3 regions of the Paenibacillus urinalis genome follow, and region 3 is predicted to be linked to each of the others. Evidence: riboswitches for the same ligand, from Rfam matches in the RefSeq annotation. Region 3 holds a riboswitch; each other region holds the start of a gene.

Region 1 (8,128 bases), 1.8 Mb from region 3:
CGAGTCGCACTTGCGGCCAGATTGCCGGCCTCTGCAAAAGCGGTTGCACCATCATACATACTGGCATTGGCTACAGCCATTCCGGTAAGCTCGCAGATATAGGATTGGAATTCAAAAATGGCCTGCAGCTCGCCTTGGCTGATCTCGGGCTGATAGGGTGTATAAGCGGTATAGAATTCGGAGCGGGAAATGACATGGTTAATGACAGAAGGTACATGATGGTCATAGATACCTGCACCGAGAAAGCTTGGATGTGTATCTGCGTTCACATTGCGTCCGGCAAGACGGGACATATGACGTGTGAGTGCATATTCGTCCAGCTTAGATGAAACAGGGAGTTCGCCTTTAAAGCGGATTTCTTCAGGAATGTCGGAGAAAAGATCCTCTATCGTTTCAGCTCCGATTGCTGCCAGCATTTCCGCCTGATCTTGTTCCGTCATCGGAAGATAACGATTTGTCATTACGAATTCGCTCCTTTTGCCGCTTGGGCTGTAGGTTTTGGTCTTCTATAAAATGGGGTTTTGATCACTTCTGCCTGGAGGCGTTTCCCCCGGATTTCGACTTCAACAGTGGTACCTGGTTCTGTAAACCGGATATCCAGCAGTGCAAGACCCAGATTGCGTTTGAGGGTAGGTGACTGGGTACCTGTGGTTACCTCACCGATTTGTTCTTCGTCTGCAAAGACCGGATAATGAGATCGCGGAATACCGCGGTCTGTAATCTCAATCCCGACGAGCTTGCGGGTCAGGCCTTCCTCTTTTTGCTTCAGCAGTGCATCCCGACCGATAAAGTCACCAGCTGCCAGCTTCACGAACATCCCGAGACCGGCTTCAAGCGGTGTAATCGTTGCTGAGAGCTCCTGTCCATATAACGGAAGCTTAGCTTCAAATCGAAGTGTATCTCTCGCACCAAGCCCGATAGGAAGCAACCCTTCATCTTCCCCTGCGGCCATAAGTGCAAGCCATACTTGCTGTGCGTCATCAGTACTGACATAAATTTCGAATCCATCCTCACCGGTATATCCCGTGCGCGATAGAATAACGCTGCTGCCGCTCACTTCTGCACCGTCGACAAAACGGAAAGACCCCAGCTCAGCAAGATTCACATCGGTTACTTTGGATAATATAGCTTCAGCCTTTGGACCTTGCAGTGCGAGCAGAGCGGTCGCATCCGATTCATTGACCATCTGTACGTTCTCCGGCAGATGCTCTTGCAGCCATGCCCAATCCTTATCAATATTGGATGCATTCACAACGAGCATGAACAACTGATCGCTGCGCTTGTAGACAAGTAAATCGTCCACAACACCACCGGTTGGGTAGCACATAAGTGTGTATTGTGCCTGACCAATTTCGAGCAGGGATATGTCATTGCTCAGCATTCCTTGCAGGAAGTCGGCTGCATTCTCGCCTTCTACTCGAAATTCACCCATATGGGATACATCGAACAATCCAGCCTGCTGTCTAACAGCCTCATGTTCTTTCTGGATTCCGCTGAAGGAAACCGGGAGCTCCCAGCCTCCAAAATCAATACAGCGTACATTTGGATATTGTTCATAAAGAGGGAAAAGCGGTGTTCTCAATAATTGGGACATAATTTTCACCTCGTCAAAAGCCGGCTTCCGGCTGTAGTTAGATAGAAGGAATGAAGAAGAATAATTAGAATAAAAAATTTAGGAAAAGGGAAAAAGGGCTATTGGAAAATGGAAAAAGAAAAGGACAGGCCAAAGAAAAATACACGCAAATAAAGCATGTGTTCTTCTTAGGCTCTGTCCTTGGTACCTGAGAGTTACCCCGTATGCTGCTCACGAGTTTCCCCTTGGGTGATCCTTTTATTAACAACGTTCGCTTCTAGTAGCAGGCGAACGGTTATGGATGCTCTCCAGAGTCGCGTCCGGTAAAAGTCCTTTTGCCTGAGAGATTCACCCTTTGCTTATCAATGGGCTTACTCCTTCGGCGTTACCATGCGGATAATGTCTCTGCTCAGAAGCTCAGAACAAGAATCCTGCGGTAATCTCTCCCTTTACGTTCAACCGCTTAATGAGCTAGAATGTTCGGAAATAGCGAACTCTTCCGCTCAATCTAACGCTTATACTACATTAATACGTGATTAAATCCGAAAAGTCAAGGAGTATATCCATAAAACATATTTTTTGTTAGCATTCTTGACATTGTGATGAGGATTGTTTTACGCTATGGGTGGAAAAAGGGCAGGAACCAGAGAAGAAACACAATTCTAACTTTTGAAAAAGCGAGGCTGACGAGATCATGAGCGAAGTAATTAACGGTTTGTTGTATAGTGAAGAGCATGAATGGGTTCAAACGTTAGAAGGAGATACGGTTCGTATCGGAATTACTGAATTTGCTCAGCATCAGCTGGGTGATATTGTGTTTGTGGAGCTGCCTGAAGTAGGAACGGACATTAATAGTGATGATAGTATTGGTACGATTGAATCGGTTAAGACGGTATCTGATTTGTTTGCACCGGTAAGCGGTACGATCGTTAGTGTGAATGAGAAGCTTCAAGACGAACCGGAGCTTGTGAATGCTTCACCCTATGGCGATGGCTGGATGATTGAAGTGAAGCTGAGTGGAGATTACAAGGCGGCACTTGCTAAACTGCTGGATGCCGATGCTTATCGTGCACATACTGAAGAGTAACAAGATATTATTTAATATATGACGTAATGATTTAAATTGTTTGAGCTGATCTTCCTGTCTAAAAGGGAGGTCAGCTCTTTTTATATAACGAAGCTTATAATCAATAGTCATAACGCATCATCGCTGTAGTGTCTATTGTGGAAAAAAATGTTTCTCGTGGAACGAATCTCATGGGGTTAATTAATTTTGTAGAAGCCATCATGATCTTGTACGATGTGAACAGAAGCAGACCCCGCAGCTGAATTCGAGTAAAGAGCTTGGCTCGTTACCGTGATGGTCGTTTCGCTTACGGGTGGAGATGCAAGAGGGGACCAATAAATGGTGCTGGGCTGTTTCACCTCAAGGGATGTACCCGATGACCTCACCTCATTGCCCGTCAAACCTTCCATAACCAGAAGTTTTCCTGAGGAAGCTGTAACGGTTAGCGGAAATGTATTGTTTTCTTCCGTTATTTCGATGGGGAATCCAGGAACACTGCTCATCACCATAGCATATTTATCAAGCGGAAATGTAATTTGAAGCGAGCTGTATTGATCGGACTCTGTCGAAATGCTTGCAGATGGAGATATAGCAGAAGGTACATTGGGCCACAGAAAAAACGCTGAGGCAAGAAGGATGAAAGAGGCAGTAACATAAGTGTTTTTGACTTTAGAGGGTGAGTGTGTTCTCATTACTTGCGTTTTCATCATGATAACCTCCCAGAAAGTTTAAGTATATATTCAATATAACGTTCACTAGCTGCAAAGGTTGTAACAAAATCTAATCTATTGGATGCAATCACATATAGGCCAAGGGCATTAGACTTTTTCTTCTCCCCTGGCATTAAACGCATTCACACAGGCTTCACACACACATGCCTTGCGTCTCTGCTCGTCTGGAATGCGTGCCAGTAGTTCCTTGGGTATAGACAGGCTCATACACCAGCATTCCGTGTGAGGCTTCCCGGCTGCATAGGCACACCTATTAGGCTTATGGCATAAAGGGCAGAGGAGCGGATTAATTTCAATAGAGGATGAAGGCATATTTCACCTGCTTTAGGATAGAGTCATTGTTGATCATGCATGTAAAATGTCGGATTCTATGTTGAGTTCGACTTGCTTGAATTGCGCTCTTGAATTTCAAAGAACAAGAAGCAAGCCAGGTTTAAGGCAAAAAACAAAATGTTAAGCCAGATCTGATTCATATAGAGGATGAAAGAGATCAGAATCAAGAATATGAGCATTAGAGCAGTAACAATAGCATATTCAAATTTAAGCTTAAGTTTATCATATGGATAGCTGAATCCGAAGTTGTATTTGTACATAAGCCAGGATATGATCATCAGCACAGCACTGCTGAAGGTTTGTAACAGAAAAAGGCTGCGTATGCTCTGTTCCAGTACATCTAAATCCCCGTAAATGATGATGATTAAGAAAGTTTGAATCGCACCGTACAGGACGGTAGCTAGTATGGTTCGAAAGGCCGAAGGCAGCAAAGGAATCTTAACCACAATAGTAAAGAATAAGGCTAGGATAATAATGGTAATAACTGGTACCAAATTAGCGACATTCAGCTCGTTCTGTAGAAAATAGCTCTGTAAATTAACAAGCATAAGGACAAGAAGGGCGCGCTTAGTATAACGGGCAGGATTAATCTTAAATAACGTAATAATAAAGATAAATAGTGCAAATGTCTCAAGTGATGAAAAAAGCATGAATGCTAGAAATTCCAGAATATTCTTCCCCCAGTAATATGTAAATATATGCAATACCCGAACAAAGCAGCTTGACCATAATAATATGTGCTTAACTGTGAAGTAAAGTCTTTTTTTATGGAAATATTAAAGATGGACGAGGAAGAGACATTCCCCGTCCATCTTTATACATTCATTTGCATCATATCACGTATTCAATGGCACACTTAAGACTCATCTCTTGGCATTTCTATGGTGAGTCCCGGAACATGCTTCTTGGACATTTGCTTTCGTTTTTTTCGATTCTCCTTGGTCTGGGATACAACGTCAAAATCATAGTCGTCCGGATACAGCTCTTCACCTGCAATGTGCAGCTTCACTCGCTGCTTGGCAATTTTCAGTTTTTTTCCTCGAACAAGTACGGTAAGCTTGCCTTTTGGATCCTCTGCTTCGACAATAATTCCTCCTTCCTGCATATAAGGGATGTGAACCCTGTCACCCACCTGCAGCGGCCGGACCGGCTGTGCTTCCATATCACTTGGTTCAGTTCTTTTGGCAGGGGCAGCTCTCGACTCTCGGCGATCGTTATCTACCCAAATTGGATGGTCAGGTATTGGTTCTTGAGAATCTGTATGGTGATGCACGATGCTACTCTTCTCCGTGTTACTGCCGACTCCCCGTTGTCCTGACAAATCAGTTACCGTCAACGATGTGGCAGAGATCTGTTTGGAGCGCTCAATAATATATGGTGGAATTCCGAGCTTCAGAGCAATGGCATATGCATAGCTGTTTCCTGCTTCCCCGATTGTCAGGCGATACAACGGCTTAAAAGATTCTGTATCAAATTCCATGCGGGCATTCTCAAATCCGTCAGCCGAAGCTGCGAAATTTTTGATCTCCGAAAAATGAGTCGTTGCCACGACCGTCGCCTGCCTTCTATGCATCTCTTCGAGCAGAGCGATAGACAATCCGGTTCCTTCTCCAGGATCTGTACCTGACGCCATCTCATCAATAAGAATAAGCGTGGAAGGGTTCGCCATCTTCAGAATCTCGATAATGTTCTTGATGTGGGCAGAGAACGTACTCAGCTGATGCTCAATACTCTGACCATCCCCGATATCGACGGCGACTTGTTCAAATACGCTCAGCTGACTGTCTTCTCCGACAGGAACGAGAAGTCCGGACTGGGCCATGAGTGTTAGCAGCCCAATGGTCTTAAGACATAAGGTTTTGCCGCCGGTATTGGGACCTGTAATAATCAAGGACTTGAATGCCTCACCTATGTGGAAATCGAGCGGAACCATATTGTTCACGAGCGGATGCCGTGCGGACCTTAATCGAATGACTCCATGATCAACGAGATGAACGGACCGTCCCTGATAGGAGAGGGCATAGCGTGCTTTGGCGAACAAAAAGTCATATATGCCCACGGTATCCGTATTCACACGCAGCTCGTATTCAGCTTGGTCTGCTAAACGCGTCAATTCACTGAGTATCTTCATCTCCTCTCGCTGCTCCGCTGCACGATGCAGGCTGAGCTCCATCTGAAGACTGGCGATCTCGTCTGGCTCGATAAATACGGTTTGGCCACTGGCGGATTCACCGTGGACCGTTCCCCTGATCAGCTTGCGGAACTCCTTCTGAACAGGTAGGCAGTAGCGATCCCCGCGTCTTGTAATGAGCTGGTCCTGCAGAATAGCACGGTGCTTGGACAGTAGAGTATCCAGCTTCTTTTTCAGCCGTTCCTCGATGACCTGAGCCTGTTTTCTCGTCTTGAGCAGTTCTTTGCTGGCATGATCGGTAATCCGTCCTAAGTAAATACAGCGTTCCACCTCTTCACGTAGGGGATCAAGGGTGTACATGGAGCCAGCATAAGCGCTTATACTGGGGGCGATCTCCCGTTTGGACTGCATGTACTTCATAAGCTGGGTGCAGCTCCGCAGAAATTGCAGCAGATGCATGAAATCCTGTTCCGTAAATAGATAGCCGGTGTCCAGCAGATTCATAATATTTTCGATTCCTGACAATGAAGGAAGTGGGACGCTTGCTCCGTGCCGGATCAGTCCTAGTGCTTCCTCTGTTTCAGCGAGTGCCTGACGAATCTGGGTTAGACGGGTCATGGGAGTCAGTGAATCGATCTGCCGTTCTCCAAGGTAGGATACCGCGTAAGATCGCAGTTGTTCTTTGACAGTACTGTATTCGAGTCTTTGCATGCTTTGATGATTCATGGGTTATTACTCCTTTTTTTTGTAGTTATGAATGACGTTGAAGCGGATAAAACAAAAAAAGACGCAAGAAGCGAACAGTAGGGTTCGTTCTTACGTCTGTATGCATGGGTTAATTTATGGATCGGCAAAGGATGCTGCCAAGCCATACAATATAACCTGTGAATCGTCCCGGCCATCAATAAATTGTCCACTACAGAGCATAGATCTCTGGAAAATTGATGGTTTAACGGGTACAAAAAAACCGCGCTGCAAAAACAGCGCGGATGAGTTCACAAGTCAATTGGTACATCACTCATGTTCATAGAGAGTTTGATTATCCGCTGTTCTTAACTGATTTCATGAGGCATCTAAAGTCTACACATATAAATGTGCATTAAAAAATAAACATCGCAATTTCAGGCGATGAAACCATAGACAAGCCTCTGTATGAAATTTGATTAGTTAAGAACGATCACCGACATCAAAAATCTCTCCTTTTTGGATGAGTTACTTCGTATCATATGCTACAGGGCAGCGAAAGTCAACAAATTGAATGTTGGGAAGATGTACTATACAATGAAGAGGTAAGAGCAATTTTAAATAATTATATAGATACGGGAGCCTGCGGAAGCAAGCTGAGAGTACAACTAATCTGTTGTTGACCGGTTGAACCTGCCATGGATAATGCCAGCGTAGGGAGCGAACATGATGATGACGCATGCTTTCGCATGCGTTTTTTTAGTTTTGCGACACCCCTCTCAGTTCCAAGATCGGCTCCTGTGTACCTTCCAAAAAGAAAGGTCTGATCCCAATGTCTAATGTTGAACTTGAACTATCATCTCTTATTACTCGTATCCACGAAGAACAACCTTTGATCCATAACATAACGAATACGGTCGTTACGAATTTCACGGCGAACGGCTTGCTAGCTCTAGGCGCTTCCCCGGTCATGGCCTATGCGGAGGAGGAAGTGGCTGATATGGTTCAGCATGCCCGTGCGCTGGTGCTCAATATCGGAACACTTACCACAGACCTAGTCCATACGATGATTACAGCAGGCAAGGCGGCAAATGTATACGGGGTTCCTGTGCTTCTGGATCCGGTCGGAGCGGGGGCTACACCTTATCGGACGGATGCGGCACTTCGGCTTCTTCGAGAAGTAGAGATCACGCTCATTAGAGGCAATGCAGGCGAAATCAGTCATTTAATCGGGGAAGGGATGACCGTAAAAGGTGTAGACGCAGGTCAATCTGAGGTCATAGATCGAGCGCAAATGGCGGTGCGTGCAGCCCGAACACTCGGAACAACCGTCGTTGTATCTGGTCCAGAAGACGTCATTACGAATGGAGATTTAGGATTAATTATTAAATCCGGCCATCCTTTACTTACACGTGTAACAGGGACAGGCTGTCTCTTAACCTCGGTCATCGGTGCTTTTCTTGCAGTTCATGACTCGGTATGGGAAGCGGGAGCCGCAGGTCTTGGGTTTTATGGAGCGGCGGCAAGCCTCGCGGGGCAGAAGACAGAGCAGAAGGGGACCGGCAGCTTCCAGGTTGCATTCTTGGATGAGCTGTCCAAGCTTGAGCCGT
Region 2 (8,128 bases), 260 kb from region 3:
TGAACACATGACGAAGGCAGCTCAGGAACTCAATGTTTCTCAGCCTGCACTAAGCAAAACCATTGCCCGCCTTGAAGAAGGACTCGGAGCACCACTCTTCCATCGGGAAGGCAGACAAATCAGACTCAATAATTTCGGGAGTTCGTTTCTTGTACGAGTCGATCGTATCTTTCAAGAGATTGAAGAAGGTCAGCGCCAAATTCGCGATATGTCCGGTCTCGATAATGGCATCATATCGGTTGGCACTTCGTTGCCGCATATTTTGCCCTTTCTGCTGACTGATTTCTTGAAGCTCCACCCCAAGGTCGAAATCAAGCAATATCAAATTCATTCAAAAGATATGAGGGGCCCGCTTGAACAAGGCAGTATGGACATATGCATTTCCTCCAGCCCTATATTTGGAGGTCATATCGAATGGATGCCACTGCTTGAAGAGGAGATTTTCCTCTCCGTTCCGAGCAACCACCCCTTTGCAGATCGCGACAGCATTTCTCTCGAGGAAGTCAAGGATGAGATTTTTATTAATCGTTTTATTGGATATGAATTTCGGGATCTATGTGATCACTTCTGCAGTCAGGCTGGATTTACAGCGAACACTTCAATTGAACTGGAGGAGGCAGGGGCGATCCTGCGATTGGTAGAGCTCGGTGCAGGTATCTCTTTTACGCCTCAATTATCTCTACTGAACAAGTGGGGTCCTAATACGGTCCAGCTTCGGATCAGTAACCCGAACTGTAAGCGTACCATCGGTATTGCCTGGAACAAGGAACATTATCTTACCAAAGCGGCCGTGGAATTTCGGCAGTTTACGGTTGATTTTTTTCGCAACATCGTCTCTACGTATTACCATCAAACCTAGAATTACTCGAAATCTTTTTTATAACTTTAAGGTTATAGAATTATGTCTAAATATGTATTAGATATTATATAAGAGAAGTCTATAATTAAACCTGTAAGAGTTAGTTACATTCATCCACTTTACAGGGGGTAATTATAATGAGATTACAAAATAAAGTCGCAATCATTACCGGATCAGCCTCCGGTATGGGTAAAGCGGAAGCGCTTGCATTTGCTAGAGAAGGCGCTAAAGTCATCGTAGCCGATATGAACCTCGAAGGTGCAGAGCAAGTCGCAGCGCAAATTAAAGAGAACGGCGGCCAAGCCGCAGCTGTCAAAGTGAACGTCACTGTGCTGGAAGATCTCTCGAATATGGTTGAATATACGAAGAATACCTTCGGTCAGATTGACATCGTTGTTAACAACGCCGGGATCTTTGACAAGTATACGAACAGTCTGGAAACGACTGAAGAACAATGGGACTTAATGTTCGATATTAATCTCAAAGCCATCTTCCGTATTTCCAATCTAGTACTGCCTCATATGATCGAGCGTAAACAAGGAACCATCGTGAATATTGCTTCTATTGCTGGACTCGTTGCCCAGATGGGAGGCGCAGCCTATACTGCATCCAAGCATGGAGTGATTGGTTATACGAAGCACCTCGCGGCAGTGTATGGCAGGTACAATATTAAGATCAATGCGATTTGCCCGGGTACAATCTCTACTCCAATGACAGAAGAGATGCTCAAGACTCGCCCTACCGACAAGATTCCATTGGATCGCTTCGGTCAAGCCCAAGAAGTTGCTGATCTAGCTGTATTCCTCGCTTCTGATGAGGCCAAATTCATGAACGGTGCTATGGTACCGATTGACGGCGGATACACTATCGTTTAACTCTTCTTGGTGAACTGAATTCTATTTGTGATAGACAAGCCGGCTCCGCTATATGGAGCCGGCTTTTTTTACATGCATGCCACAGCCCTAACTTACACATAACTAATATGAATTCAGGCAAGATCCACATATCTATAATTTATGATATAATGAAAATGCTATTCTTTTTATGCCCTATCTCGAAAGATTAACGATACAAACTAACCACAAGGAGGCTTACTACACATCAATGACTACTGAATCTACAACTCATAAGAAATTAGAGGAGATTCCCTTCTCCATTCTGGATCTGGCCACAGTAACAGAAGGCTCCAACATCGGCAATGCGCTGAAGAACTCCCTTGAGCTGGCTCAGCATGCAGACGAGCTTGGCTATAACCGCTTCTGGCTGGCCGAGCATCATAACATGCCGGGGATTGCAAGCTCAGCAACTTCTGTCGTTATCGGTCATATTGCAGGCGGGACGAAGCGTATTCGCGTCGGCTCTGGCGGTATTATGTTGCCAAACCATGCCCCTCTCGTTATTGCAGAGCAGTTTGGTACACTCGAATCTCTGTATCCTGGACGCATCGATCTGGGTCTCGGACGTGCTCCGGGTTCTGACCAGCTGACATCTCGCGCGCTTCGCCGCGGACCAGGAAGTGACGGTCAGGATTTCCCGCAGCGCCTAGAGGAGCTGCAGCATTATTTCAAACCGACGTCGACCTCATCAATGCAGGTGCATGCATATCCAGGACGTGGACTCGACATCCCGATCTGGCTGCTCGGATCAAGCGGCTTCAGCGCCGAGCTTGCAGCTCGCAAAGGTCTGCCGTTTTCTTTTGCCAGCCATTTCGCTCCAGACTATCTGCTGCCTGCACTGGATTACTACTATAACAACTTCCAGCCTTCCGAAGTGCTGGAGGAGCCTTATGCCATGGTCGCTCTAAACGCTTTTGTGGCAGAGACAGATGCAGAAGCCCATAAGCTTGCAACTTCACATCAGAAGCAATTCCTCAATATGATCCGTGGACGCTTCGGTCTGATGCAGCCTCCGGTTGACGAGCTGGACTGGAATATGCAGGAGAAAGCCATTGTGAAAGGGCAGCTCCGCTATTCTGTCATGGGAGATAAGGACAGTGTCCGTGATCAATTGAATCAAATGCTGAAGCAAACCGGCGCTAACGAGTTCATTGTAACCAGCCCGATCTATGATCATCAGGCAAGATTACATTCGATTAAGCTGCTCAGTGAAATATTTAACCAAGCTTAATAACGCGAATATAAAAAGCCAAGACGAGCAGGGACCTCATTTGAAAACCTATACAATCGTCTTGGCTTTTTTTGGTGTTGTTACATAAGGGATAACCCACTATGGAGCTCAATAAATTCCGTGGCTAAGACACGTTCCATATTTTCGGACTCTTGAATCCACTACACCATGCTCCAACATCCACTACATTTCTGCTTCATCTGCCGCTTTCTTAGGCTTGGTTTTTTCCTTCTTCGTATCTGCCAGCTGTTTCGTCAGCTTCTTACCCGTTGGCGTCTGCGCGAGTCCGCCCTGGGCCGTCTCCCGATGACGGCTCGGCATTGCGCTTCCCACCTCAAGCATGACGTCGATGACTTCGTCAGAAGGAATCGCGCTCCGTACCCCTGCCAGCGCCATATCTGCAGCTGCAAGCGCCGTAACTGCCCCTAATCCGTTCCTTACAATACACGGAATCTCAACCAGCCCTGCCACCGGATCGCAGATCAATCCGAGTGTATTTTTCAGAGCTAAGCCGACCGCATGTACAACCTGTTCCGGTGTTCCGCCGCGAAGCTCAACCATCGCCCCGGCTGCCATCCCGATCGCTGATCCGACTTCTGCCTGACATCCGCCCTCGGCACCCGAGATGAAGGAATTGTTGGCAATGACATAACCTATGGCCCCAGCAGAGAATAAGCCATTCACCATATGCTCATCTTCCCAGCCAAAACGCTCCTGCGCACTTACGAAAACACCGGGAATGATGCCTGCCGAACCCGCCGTAGGCGTTGCCACAATTCTTCCCATGGAAGCATTCACTTCCGACACACCAAGCGCATAGGCCATAGCAAGTGTAGAGGCGTCACCCGAGCAGCTCTGATTGTTCTGCAAATAATGGCGGACCCGCTGGCCGTCTCCACCCGTCAGTCCACTGCGCGAGGTTGTATCCTCGTTCATCCCTTTATGCACAGCCTGCTTCATGACCTGATAGTAATCCGACATCTGCCTCACAACCTCAGCCTCTGGTGTTCCGGTCTCCTTCACCTGTTCTTCAACCATCAGCTCAGCCAGCGTCTTGCCTTCTGCCGTACAAATTGCATTCAAATCCTTCAAGTGCTTAAACCGCATCGGTATCGTCCCCCTTCTTCAAATCAATGACCTTAATATCATAAATATGAGGCAGAGACTTCAGTCTGTTAAGCACATCCGAAGCCGGTATCGTATCTGTCTCCATTGCTGTCAGCGCTTCTCCATCCCGGCCCTTACGATCGACCTGCATGAAGCCAATATTAACACCGGACTCACTTATCGCAGATGTTACTGAAGCGATGACCCCGGCTTTATCCGAGTGCCTCAGCACCACCGCAGGAAAATCACCTGTCAGCTGTACCCGAAAATCATCCAATAAAGAGACGGTAACGTTCCCTCCACCAATCGAAGCTCCCACCATCGTACAAGCCCGATCTCCTGCAGACAGCTCAAACTTGACGGTATTCGGATGTGCCGCCGGAAGACCGCTCGTGACAAACTCATATTCCATTCCCAGCTGCTCAGCCCACTCTTCTGCATTCGGTATCCGCTCATCATCGGTAGCCATATTCATCAGTCCACTGATCAGCGCCAGATCTGTTCCATGTCCTGTATAAGTGTCGGCAAAAGAGCCGTATAATATCATCTTCGCTTTCTCCGGTCTCGTTCCAAGCCACTGCCGGGCAATACGCCCAAGTCTAACAGCCCCTGCAGTATGGGAGCTGGACGGTCCCGTCATTGCCGGCCCGATAATTGAGAATACATCCTTGAACCTTGTCATCATAACTCCCCATTTCTCATTGTTTTAGGTTCTAGCTTATTGTGTGCAGAATTATCCGTTCTTCCACGCAAAAAAGGACAGAGTAAGGGTGTACATCCCCTCTCTCTGTCCTGGTACCTGAAAGTTTCGTCAGAAGTGGCCGGCGTACAGCAATCGCCCTCACTCTCACTTACCCCTTTGGCGGCGCATCGGCTCTCTCCAGAGTTGCGTCGAATCAAGGTTCTTCTACCTGAGAGATTCTGCTGTATAAGCCGGGTGCTTATCAGCTTGCTCCTTCGGTGTCCCGTGGTTTCCCCACGCGATCTCTCCCATTGATCTTCATCCGCAGTCCTATTCTTTTGTATTTATTCAAAGCTTCAAATTCACTATAAACAGATTAATCGATAAGCCGACCTCATGTCAACAAAAGTAACGATGACACCTTGTATAAAACTGGTTTGTGTTATATTTTCTAACGCATTGATATTTAAATTCTGATGGATTCACTATTGCTTCTATAATATATTATGCATAATCTTTTATATTTGCTTATACTTCTACCCCTGTTAATGCCATTGCATACGTTGATGTTAGTCTGTCCTACAATCTAATCTGTGACTTGTCTTCATCGAAATAGCCGCCTCTCGAACGCTGAAGACTAATTAACCAGAGCAACAACGATAGAAGGACTAGCACGATCGATACTGTAAAATAGACGTAACGCAGCGACACGAGCTCGGCAATAACACCAAACGTTATAATAGCAGCTATCTGAAGCAGACTAACCATCAGGCCGAATATGCTTGTTACCCTGCCCATCATGGCTGCAGGAACATTATTTTGATAAAAGGTCGCCAGACCCGTATTGGAGAAAGACGAGAAAAAGCCCAGTAGGATGAAACCAGCTGCAGCCCATACGAATGAATTCGAGATGGAGAAGATCAGATACCCTGCAGATACAAGCAGCATTCCCCCTCCCAGCATATGTTTGACTGGAATCCATTTTGCTAATATCGAATTCAGAAATGCTCCGGCGACACTTCCTGCTCCTGTCAGACTGACAATCAATCCGTATTCCAGCTCAGACATCTTAAGGGTACTGCGAATAAATACAACCTCCTGTGAGTCCAGCGCCATACCTAGCAGTAAAATAAAATGAAACAGACTGTAGACAAATATGACATATGCGTTAGATCTACTGAACTTCATTACACCGCTCCAATCAGCTGCTATCATGCGATAAGTTATCCTCTGTCCTGCCGCTTCTCCCTCTTGCACCTCTATAGGTAGCTTGGGGAGCAGCGATAACAAGAAGGCTGATATCAAGAAGGATGCTGCGTTAATATAGATCGCAATATCAGGCTTCATATATATGAGCAGCACCCCGGCAATGGCCGGACCCACCAGAAAAGCCCCCGAGGTCGTTAAACCCTGAAAAGCATTAAACTGCTTGCGTTCTGCTGCTGGTACAAGTCTAACGATATAGGTCATCGAAGCCGGTTGAAAAATAGAAGAGGCCATACTGTTAATCATCAGGCAGGCATAAATCATCCACAGCTCGGGCAGCAGCGGGAGAGCAGCTACAAATACAGTCCGGATCAAATCAGTAATGATCATAATCTGCCGCTGATTGTATCGATCCACCAAGCTTCCAGCCCAGAATTTCGTCAGTAGTGAGGCTGCTGGTGCAATGATCCATAATCCTGCAACGGCTGCAGGAGAACCCGTCATATTCAGAATCAACACGTTAATCGCAATGAGATAGACAAAATCTCCAATCCTGGAGATCCCGATACTTCCAAGCAGCAAGCCTTTTCGACGCCAATTGGCGAATGATTGCTCCATAAATAGTCCCTTTCAGGTTAGCATTGGATTGAAGAAGCTTATTTATACTTTTTCTATATTTATCCATTCAAACCCTCTCTCTAATAACCTGACTCAACGGACTACTATGCAAAAAGAGCACAGCCTCGGCTCGTTAAGCCGTAAGTATGCTGTGCTCTTCTGACTATTATGAATGCTCGATGATTTTGGATCAGCCGAAACGTCCCATAATATATTCTTGAGTCGATTGGTTCTCCGGATTGGAGAAGATTTTCTCGGTTACATCGCGCTCCATGAGATTGCCCAGGAAGAGGTACGCTGTAAAATCGGAAATCCGTGCTGCCTGCTGCATGTTATGAGTAACAATAACGATACGCAGATCTTTTTTGAGCTCTGTAATCAGCTCTTCAATCTTTCCTGTGGATACCGGGTCTAGTGCAGATGCCGGCTCATCCAGCAGCAATATTTGCGGCTCGACCGACAGTGCGCGAGCGATGCATAGACGCTGCTGTTGTCCACCCGACAGAGCCAAGGCAGAATCGTTAAGCCGATCCTTGACCTCGTCCCACAGAGCGGCGCGACGCAGGCTTTTTTCCACAATTTCGTCCAGATCCTTCTTCTTCTTCATACCACGGTATTTCGGACCAAATGCAATATTGTTATAGATCGATTTGTGGAACGGGTTTGGCTTCTGCCACACCATTCCGATGTTCTGTCGAAGCTTGATAACATCTGTGCCTGGCGCATTCAAGTCTTTGCCGTCCATCCAGATATGACCTGTTACGCGAGCCCCGGCGATCTCATCATTCATTCGGTTCAAAGATCTCAGGAACGTGGATTTACCACATCCAGAAGGACCGATCAAGGCAGTTACCGTATTCTTCGGGAACTCCATACTGATTCCCTTCACTGCTTCTTTCTCCCCGTAAAAAACACTCAGATCCTCTGTGCTAAAAGGTTGTTGTGGCATTATTCAAAGTACCTCCCTATATACAAAAAGCCGATTCTACTAGTTCATACGCTTAGCTGCTGTCATTTTACGATATACAACGCGTCCAAGCCAGCGCGCAAGCAGGTTAAAGATGAGAACGAGGATAACGAGCACAGCTGAAGCTCCTGCCGCAATCTCAACCGCATCAGGCGCAAGCTGCTCACTATTTACTTTCCAGATATGCACGGCAAGTGTTTCTGCCGGACGCATCGGATTCAGCGGTGATCTTTCGCTGAACGGATTCCAGTCCGTAAAGTCAAGCGGCGGACTACTCATACCGGCTGTATACATCAGGGCTGCCGCTTCACCGAAGATCCGTCCTGCAGCAAGAATCGTACCTGTAATCATGCTAGGCAGCGCAACAGGAAGCAGAATGGAAGTAATGATCTTCCACTTGGACAAGCCGAGTGCAAGGCCCGCCTCCTTCTGTGCCGTCGGAACAGAACGGAAGGCCTGCTCTGTTGTACGCACCATCAGCGGCAGATTAAATACCGCGAGCGCGAGCGCACCGGACAAGAGCGAGAAGCCAAACCCGAAGGTGTTAACAAGTAATAACAAA
Region 3 (8,128 bases):
CCTGCTGGTACCGTCACTTTAATATGAGCCGGCACTGGAGGCTTCACTTCAGCAGGGATTCCCGCCGTGAAAGTAATGCCGCTTGCTCTTTCTTTAAATTCGGCTTTGGCCTGCTCAATGACACCATCTGTATTCTGAAGCAGATCATAGGCGGAGAGAGCCATCAGCTTCGCGGCATAGTGCATCCCCTTCATTCCAATGGAGGAGCCGAAGGCGGCCGTGGCCTGCCAAGTGTGAACTTGAACTCCCAGTGGAGCACAAGTCGTCATGATCTGACCCATCGGTGCAATCCAGGATACATCACCCACATCAGAGGAGCCGCCCATCGTCATACCGAAGACTTGTTTATTGTTAATAAACGCGGTTGGCAGAATGGATTTTTCAGAGTGCAGGGCAGCTTCTGGATTGGCTGCAAGGACGTCTGGATGAACGCTCTTCAGCAGCTGTTCGGCGAAGGCTTCTTCTTCCGGAGTAAATTGAATAGGCTCTGCAACTTCGGTTTGAGCATGCATAAGATCATTCAGCGTGGCATTTGGCAGTGTATCATAACAGCCTGCTTTGATATCCCACCGTACACTCGTTTCAGTCATTAATGCCGCACCTTGGGCGATTTTGATGAGCCTCTCTAGCAAGTGATCGACAGCTGCTCGGTCTTTTCCGCGTAAAAAGTAGTATACGCTCGCCGCATCCGGCACGATATTCGGAGCCTGACCGCCGTTTGTGATCTGATAATGAATCCGGCTGCCGTCTGGCACATGCTCACGCAGGTAATTTGCGCCGACGTTCATCAGCTCCACCGCATCTAGAGCACTGCGGCCTAGATGAGGGGCGGCTCCAGCGTGTGCGGTACGACCCGAGAAGAAGAACTCCACACCAGTCAATGCCTGCATGCTGTAATTCGCCGCCATGTTGGAGCTGCCTGGATGCCAAGTGAGCACACAGTCCAGATCGTCGAACACGCCGTCACGAGCCATAAAGGTCTTGCCGGATAACAGCTCTTCTGCCGGACAGCCGTAATAACGAATGGTGCCGGGGAGTGTTCCTTCGTTAATGAGCTGCTTAAGCGCGGTGACTGCTTCTACTCCAGCTGTGCCGAGCAGGTTATGTCCGCAGCCATGACCGGGTCCGCCGGGAACGATCGGTGTCTGATCTGGGCTTACCGTTTGGGATAGACCGGGAAGGGCGTCAAACTCGCCGAGGATGCCGATCACCGGACTTCCATGACCGTACTCGGCGACAAAGGCGGTAGGAATTTCACCCACGCCTGATGTGATGCGAAAGCCTTCCTGTTCTAGCAGGCGAGCCTGAAGAGAGGAGGCGTAGGATTCGGTGTAGCCGACCTCCGGATGCTCCCATATGTCCTTCGCCATTTTTGTGAAGCGATGCTCTCCTTCGTTAAGCGCTTGGATCAGGTTTGTTTTGCTCATGCTATATACCTCCTAAGATTTAGTGTCTTGCGGTCAACACAACTGCAGATGGGTCTGTAATAGGCTCGTCAGGCTGTTTGTTCAATTTAGGAATTGTTAATGAAATGATTGCAGCGACAAGGCATGATGCTGTAAGGAATAAAAAGGCGCTGTTATAAGAGTTCGTAGATGATATAAGGAAGCCCATTATTGCGGGAGAGAGGATACCTGCGGCCTGTCCGCCAAAGTTAATCATACCAAAGGCAGTACCAACGACTCTTTGCTTCATCAGTCGGTGAGGCAGTGTAAACACAAAGGACAATGTGAAGGAGCCGAACGCCATGGCAATACTCATGCACAGCATAATTTCGGCGAGTCCGCCGGCGCGTGTCACGAGGAATAAGAATAGAGCATACATGAAGAGGCAGCCTGTGACTACATACTTCGCTTTGGCTCCGATTCGATCGATGATCCGTCCGCTGATGAGCATGCCAAGAGCAGCGATGACTGCGGGAATAGCGGATACAAGACCAGCTGCCTTCAGATCGATCCCTTGTGCTTCAATGAGATAGGTAGGCATCCACGAAGAGAGTCCCCAACTGGCAATGTTGGCAAAGAAGAAGAGTGCCATGACTCTCCACAAAGTCGTATTGCGCAGCAGCTCCTTATACACACCCTTTTCCACTTTGGGTGAAGCAGTACTGTGCTGGGCGGAAGATCCCCTGGTGATATAAAGGAACCATATAACGAGCACTACGCCAAGCAGGGAAATCGCGAGAAACGTATGTCTCCATCCTAACCACAGGAGCAGCGGAGTACAGATAATGGGGGCAATGGCTCCTCCGAGAGCATTGGAGGACATCATGGTCGTTTGAGCCTTGGTGCGTTTTTCTTTGGCGAAGTAATCAGAGATGGCTTTGGTGCTGGCAGAAGGGTAAGCTCCTTCTCCAATCCCGAAGAGGAAACGAATCACGAGCAGAGAGGCCAGGGACCAGGCGGCGCCCGATAAACCGGTGAAGAGGGACCAGAACAGGATGGCGACGACGATGACTTTGCGTGAACCGAACTTGTCCGCGAGCCATCCGCCGGGAATCTGCATGAGCGCATAGCCGACGAAAAAGCTGCTCAGCACAATTCCGAGTGCCGAAGCATCCAGACTCATGTCTTTGCCCATTTGACTGAGTGCAAGCGTAATTACTCCTCGGTCAATATAGGAGACAATCCAGGCTGCGAATAAGGCGGTGAGTATCAATTTACTGTTGGGCTCTTTTTTCATAGGCATCTCACGCTCCAAATGATTGTGTTAAGTATGGTAACATTTTATAATGTGAGTTAACGAAAATCATTGTTCATATGACTAATGTTTTATAGATAACATTGTATATATTTCCAATGACAAGCTATTTCAAGTTGAAATGCATTCATTTATGTTATATTAACTGACACGTACGGAGTGGAGAGGGGATGTTAAGCGTGGATCTGCCTCAATTTTTGGAGAAGAGATTTGGAGACGTGGAATATGGGGCATGGTTTTATACGGAGAGTGCTGGAAGCTTATACCTATGGCTGGGCACAGAAGGAGCCGACAGGCTGATCGAGAAAGTGAAGATGAATGCAATGGGTTTGCCGCTTCAACAACACATGGAGAAGCTAGTATGCCGGACCTTGCGTGTGGAGGGATCCACACTCTTATTCATCTATTTTTCACCGAATGATGCCTCAGAGCAGAGACCCATGCTGATGCTGATTGAAGCTGAAGATGAATTGACGGACAGTGAGCTTGAGCAGCTGGAGCTGCTGACGAGAATGGAGCTGCTAATGATAAGGCTTGCCAAGCAAAAGCTGGATCACGAACGCTGGCTTGAGGGGCTCCGCGCGCTAACCTCTTCTCTCGACCTGAATGAATTGCTGCTGCACATTATGCAGAATGCACTGAAGGTCATTCCCGCTGCAGACTGCGGCTTCTTCATGATGTATGAGGAGGCGGAGAAGAGACTGGTGCCCAGGGCGAGCATTGGGATTAAAGATACGATTTATCAGTTTCAGACAAGGCATAGCCAGGGGATTACAGGTAAAGTATTTACGAGCGGGATCGGGAAAATATATACCTCCAGAACAGCCCTGGATGCGATGGATGATGTTCCGAAGGATGCATTGAGTTATCTTGTTAACGCATTTGACGGAGATGTGGTGCAGGTAGTATCAGTCATCGCAGTTCCCGTCACGATGAATCAGGATCGGATCGGCGTCATGCTGGTGCATCAGCTGCAGGATGGCAGGAGACCTTTTCATGATCAGGACCTGCTGCATCTTCAGGGCTTTGCTGATCAGGCCGCTATTGCGATATCCAATGCAAGAATGTACTCAGAGCTGAGAGAAGCGAATGAGTATCTCGTGAAACGGAGCGATATTCACAATGTATTTACCAAGCTGTCTGTCCGCCAGGAAAGTGTGGAGGTGCTGGTTGATCAAGTGCTCGCTATGCTGAAGCTGCCCTTGCGATTTGTTGACCTGCTGCTGAACAACTGGCATCCTGTCGCTGACGATCAGCATGAGCTCTCCGATCTGGATTTGTTCCAAGTGTTTGAGGCGAATAAAGCTCCTGTCACGATAACGGGCAGTCACGAGCATGGGTATTACCTGTACCCTGTTGTGAATGGCCCGGTGCTGCTCGGCGTCTTCGTTATTCCACTCCTTCGTCCACTGGAGCCGCTGGATCACATTGTACTTGAGCAGGGAGGTGCGATCGTTGCACTTCAGCTAATGAACACGCACTCCGCCACGGAAATGTATTACAAACGGAGCCATGAGTTCTTCAATGAGCTGGTGCAGTTTCGTGAGCCTGAACGAGTCGCTGCCAAGATGAGTAATTTTGGACTGCCTAAGGATGTTCCTCTATTCGTTAGTGTCCTTCACCTTCTGGGAGAGCACGGGGATCTGAAGCAGCGTGAGATTTTTTTACGTAAACTGATACTTGATTTGGAAAAAGAGCTTGGTCATAGTGAGAAGCTGCTATTTGGCTCCCATGATAAAGTAACGATTATTGCGGCAGCACTGAATATCGCCCAGCAAAAGCAAATGGTGGAACGGATGAGAGCAGCTGCCGAGCGATGGGCAAGATCAACAGGCAAATCCGTGAGCGGGGGCATTGGCAGCTTGTATAGTGGCCTCGAGCAGGTGGCCAGAAGTAACGATGAGGCACTTGATGCCTTATCCTTTCTGCTCCGCAGGCAAAAGACAGGACTTACCCGTTATGAGGATATCGGGGTGAATCAATTGTTTCTCAATCAGGAGCCTGCAAAGATCGGGCATTATATTGAGAGTGTGTTGTCTCCTCTGTATTCAAGGGGCAAGCAGCAGGGTGAGGATCTGGAGCGCACGTTAAAAGCTTACATGGCTGCAAATCGTTCCGCTTCAGCAGCAGCCGAAGAGCTGCATATTCATATCAATACGCTGTACCACCGGCTGCATAAGATTGAGGAGCTGATGCAGGTCAGTCTAAATGATCCCGATGATTGGCTCAAGGTATATCTGGCTTGTCATCTCAGCGAGACCTATTAACTGCTCCGAAAATGTAGAGAAATACATTTATCAAGATTTTTTGTCAGCTATATTGACATAGGATCTTTCTTCTGCTTTAATCAGATAAAGAAAAATCCATAAGCGGAAGATGATGGCAGGGAGAGTCTTAAGCATCGCTTGGTCACGTTAATGAGGATGCTTTTGCGCCGAAGGAGCAAGCTTTATGGCTAGTCGAGTCTTAAAGTTAATCTCTCAGGTACAAGGAACCGCCATCGGACGCAACTCTGGAGAGAGCAATAGCCACCCAAGGGGTAACGACGGCTGACGCCGTTCAAACTCTCAGGTACCCAGGACAGAGAACACGACAATTTGTTCGTGATCTCTGTCCTTTTTTGCGTATCCATAGATTTATCATTTATCTCGCGGAGGTGTTGTTAATGAGTTTGGAATCCTTTGATCCACAGCTTTACAGCTTTGTTCAGCAAGAGCAGGAACGTCAGCTGGCTACACTGGAACTGATTGCTTCAGAGAATATTGTTAGTCCTGAAGTGATGGAAGCGATGGGAACCGTTCTAACGAACAAATATGCAGAAGGGTACCCTGGGAAACGTTACTACGGGGGCTGCGAGCATGTGGATGGTGCTGAGACGCTCGCGATCGAGCGGGCAAAGTCCTTATTTGGAGCTGCTTATGCGAATGTTCAGCCGCATTCCGGTGCTCAGGCCAATACGGCAGTGCTGTTTCATCTCCTGAATCCAGGAGACAAGCTGATGGGCATGAATCTTTCCCAAGGCGGACATCTAACTCATGGCAGTCCAGTAAGCCTGTCAGGGAAATGGTTTGATGTGGTCTCCTATGGAGTGGATGAAGTAACACACCTGATCGATTACGATCAAGTAGAGAGCCTTGCCCGCAAAGAGCGGCCGAAGCTGATCATTGCTGGTGCAAGTGCTTACCCCCGTCAGATTGACTTTGCAAAGTTCAAGGGAATTGCTGATCAGGTCGGGGCAAAGCTTATGGTGGACATGGCTCATATAGCCGGACTGGTTGCAGCGGGTCTGCATCCCTCTCCGGTCCCTTATGCGGATGTTACGACAAGTACGACGCATAAGACGCTGCGCGGCCCTCGGGGAGGCCTGCTGCTGACGAATGATGAGGAGACGGCGAAGGGGCTTAACAAATCCATATTCCCTGGCATACAGGGCGGACCGCTCATGCATATCATTGCAGCGAAGGCAGTGAGCTTCAAAGAGGCATTGGACCCTTCCTTTAAGCTCTATGCAGGCAGAGTCGTCGATAATGCGAAGGTGCTTGCAGATACTCTCATTCAAGAAGGAGCCACACTTGTATCGGGAGGAACGGATAACCATTTGATGCTGATAGATGTGCGGCCCTGGGGACTTACAGGCAAGCAGGCTGAAGCGATCCTGGAGCATGTAGGCATCACGGTTAATAAGAACACGATACCTGGAGAAACAGCCAGTCCATTTGTTACTAGCGGCATACGAATCGGTACGCCTGCATTGACGACGAGGGGCATGGGAGATGAAGAAATGCGCATATTGGGAGAGTGTATTGCTGCTGTGCTTAAGCGTCATGGAGATGATAGCGTGGCAGCAAGTGTACATGAGCATACCAAGGCGCTTGCGGCGAGGTTCCCGTTGTTTATGAAAGAGATGGCAATTCGATAATCTAATAGAGATAAAAAAAGGCCGTATCCAGCTGCCGAGAGGCAGGGGATACGGCCTTACTATTTGTACGTCGATTATTTCATCAACTGACGAAGTACGGTTTGCAGAATACCGCCATTATGGTAGTAATCCACGTCAACCATACTGTCGAGACGCGCGATAACAGGGAACTCAAATTTAGTACCGTCCTCGCGTGTTGCAGTTACAGTCAATTCTTCACCTGGAGTAACTTCGTTGGAGAGACCTACGATATCAAACGTCTCACGCCCGTTCAATCCAAGGCTGGACCAGCCATAGCCTTCTTTGAACTGAAGCGGAAGTACGCCCATACCAACCAGGTTACTGCGGTGAATCCGCTCGAAGCTCTCAGCGATAACAGCTTTGACGCCAAGGAGAAGCGTACCTTTGGCTGCCCAGTCACGGGAGCTTCCTGTACCATACTCTTTACCAGCCAGTACGATGAGGTTTCTGCCTTTCTCCTGATACTTCATAGAAGCATCGTAGATGGACATGACTTCATCGGTAGGGAGGTATTTGGTAACGCCGCCTTCCGTGCCTGGTGCCACTTGGTTACGAATACGGATGTTGGCAAATGTTCCGCGCATCATAACTTCATGGTTACCGCGGCGAGAACCGTAGGAGTTGAAGTCCTTGCGTTCTACACCATGCTCTTTGAGGTACAGACCAGCCGGGCTGGTTGGCGAAATATTACCTGCAGGCGAGATATGGTCGGTCGTTACAGAATCGCCAAGCAGCGCAAGCACGCGTGCATCACGAATGTTCTGGATGTCGTTCAGATCACCTTCAAGTCCTTCAAAGAACGGCGGGTTCTGAATGTATGTCGAGTTCTCATCCCACTCATACAATTCGCCTTCTGGAACTTCAATTGCATTCCAGCGTTCATTGGCAGTGAAGACGTTCGCGTATTTATTTCGGAACATATCTGCGTTAAGCGAGACATTAATTGCTTCTTGGATTTCTGCGGAAGTCGGCCAGATATCCTTAAGATATACAGGCTGATTGCTCTGATCATAGCCGATCGGATCGTTCTGCAGATCGATGTTCACCGTACCTGCCAGCGCGTAAGCAACAACCAGCGGCGGAGAAGCCAGGTAGTTTGCTTTGACCTGGGCATGCACACGGCCTTCGAAGTTACGGTTACCAGACAGTACTGCAGCAACAGTCAGATCGTTGTCAGCAATCGCATGACTCACTTCATCTGGAAGCGGACCGGAGTTACCGATACAAGTTGCACATCCGTAGCCGGCAACGTTAAAGCCCAGCTTCTCAAGCGGATCGAGCAGGTTTGCCTTGGTCAGGTACTCTGTAACAACAAGAGATCCTGGAGTCAGCGAGGTCTTCACATAACCAGGCTTGGTCAGTCCGCGTTCTACCGCTTTCTTCGCAAGAAGACCTGCGCCGACCATAACACTTGGGTTGGAAGTGTTCGTACAGCTCGTAATTGCAGCAATTACAACTGCACCTGGAGCCAGTTCACTCTTGGAACCG

What was found. Region 3 has a riboswitch for glycine ahead of glyA (serine hydroxymethyltransferase). Riboswitches for the same ligand answer to the same signal wherever they lie in the genome.
Region 1: another riboswitch for glycine. It lies ahead of gcvT (glycine cleavage system aminomethyltransferase GcvT); the one in region 3 lies ahead of glyA (serine hydroxymethyltransferase).
Region 2: another riboswitch for glycine. It lies ahead of sdaAB (L-serine ammonia-lyase, iron-sulfur-dependent subunit beta); the one in region 3 lies ahead of glyA (serine hydroxymethyltransferase).

Annotation. Positions count from the first base shown of each region.
Region 1 is NZ_CP118108.1:4,244,345-4,252,472, reverse strand. Features, by position in the region: gene gcvPA (aminomethyl-transferring glycine dehydrogenase subunit GcvPA) at 1-461, opposite strand, end outside; gene gcvT (glycine cleavage system aminomethyltransferase GcvT) at 461-1,594, opposite strand; glycine riboswitch at 1,765-1,889, opposite strand; glycine riboswitch at 1,891-2,032, opposite strand; gene gcvH (glycine cleavage system protein GcvH) at 2,268-2,660, shown strand; gene PUW25_RS19600 (hypothetical protein) at 2,837-3,349, opposite strand; gene PUW25_RS19595 (cysteine-rich CWC family protein) at 3,458-3,682, opposite strand; gene PUW25_RS19590 (hypothetical protein) at 3,739-4,353, opposite strand; gene PUW25_RS19585 (endonuclease MutS2) at 4,560-6,560, opposite strand; gene thiM (hydroxyethylthiazole kinase) at 7,351-8,128, shown strand, end outside.
Region 2 is NZ_CP118108.1:387,221-395,348, reverse strand. Features, by position in the region: gene PUW25_RS01890 (LysR family transcriptional regulator) at 1-859, shown strand, start outside; gene PUW25_RS01885 (SDR family NAD(P)-dependent oxidoreductase) at 997-1,734, shown strand; gene PUW25_RS01880 (LLM class flavin-dependent oxidoreductase) at 1,964-2,986, shown strand; gene sdaAA (L-serine ammonia-lyase, iron-sulfur-dependent, subunit alpha) at 3,170-4,093, opposite strand; gene sdaAB (L-serine ammonia-lyase, iron-sulfur-dependent subunit beta) at 4,083-4,778, opposite strand; glycine riboswitch at 4,984-5,096, opposite strand; gene PUW25_RS01865 (MFS transporter) at 5,355-6,599, opposite strand; gene pstB (phosphate ABC transporter ATP-binding protein PstB) at 6,790-7,548, opposite strand; gene pstA (phosphate ABC transporter permease PstA) at 7,588-8,128, opposite strand, start outside.
Region 3 is NZ_CP118108.1:646,925-655,052, forward strand. Features, by position in the region: gene PUW25_RS03000 (amidohydrolase) at 1-1,427, opposite strand, end outside; gene PUW25_RS03005 (MFS transporter) at 1,447-2,682, opposite strand; gene PUW25_RS03010 (helix-turn-helix domain-containing protein) at 2,880-4,967, shown strand; glycine riboswitch at 5,074-5,207, shown strand; gene glyA (serine hydroxymethyltransferase) at 5,366-6,619, shown strand; gene acnA (aconitate hydratase AcnA) at 6,694-8,128, opposite strand, start outside.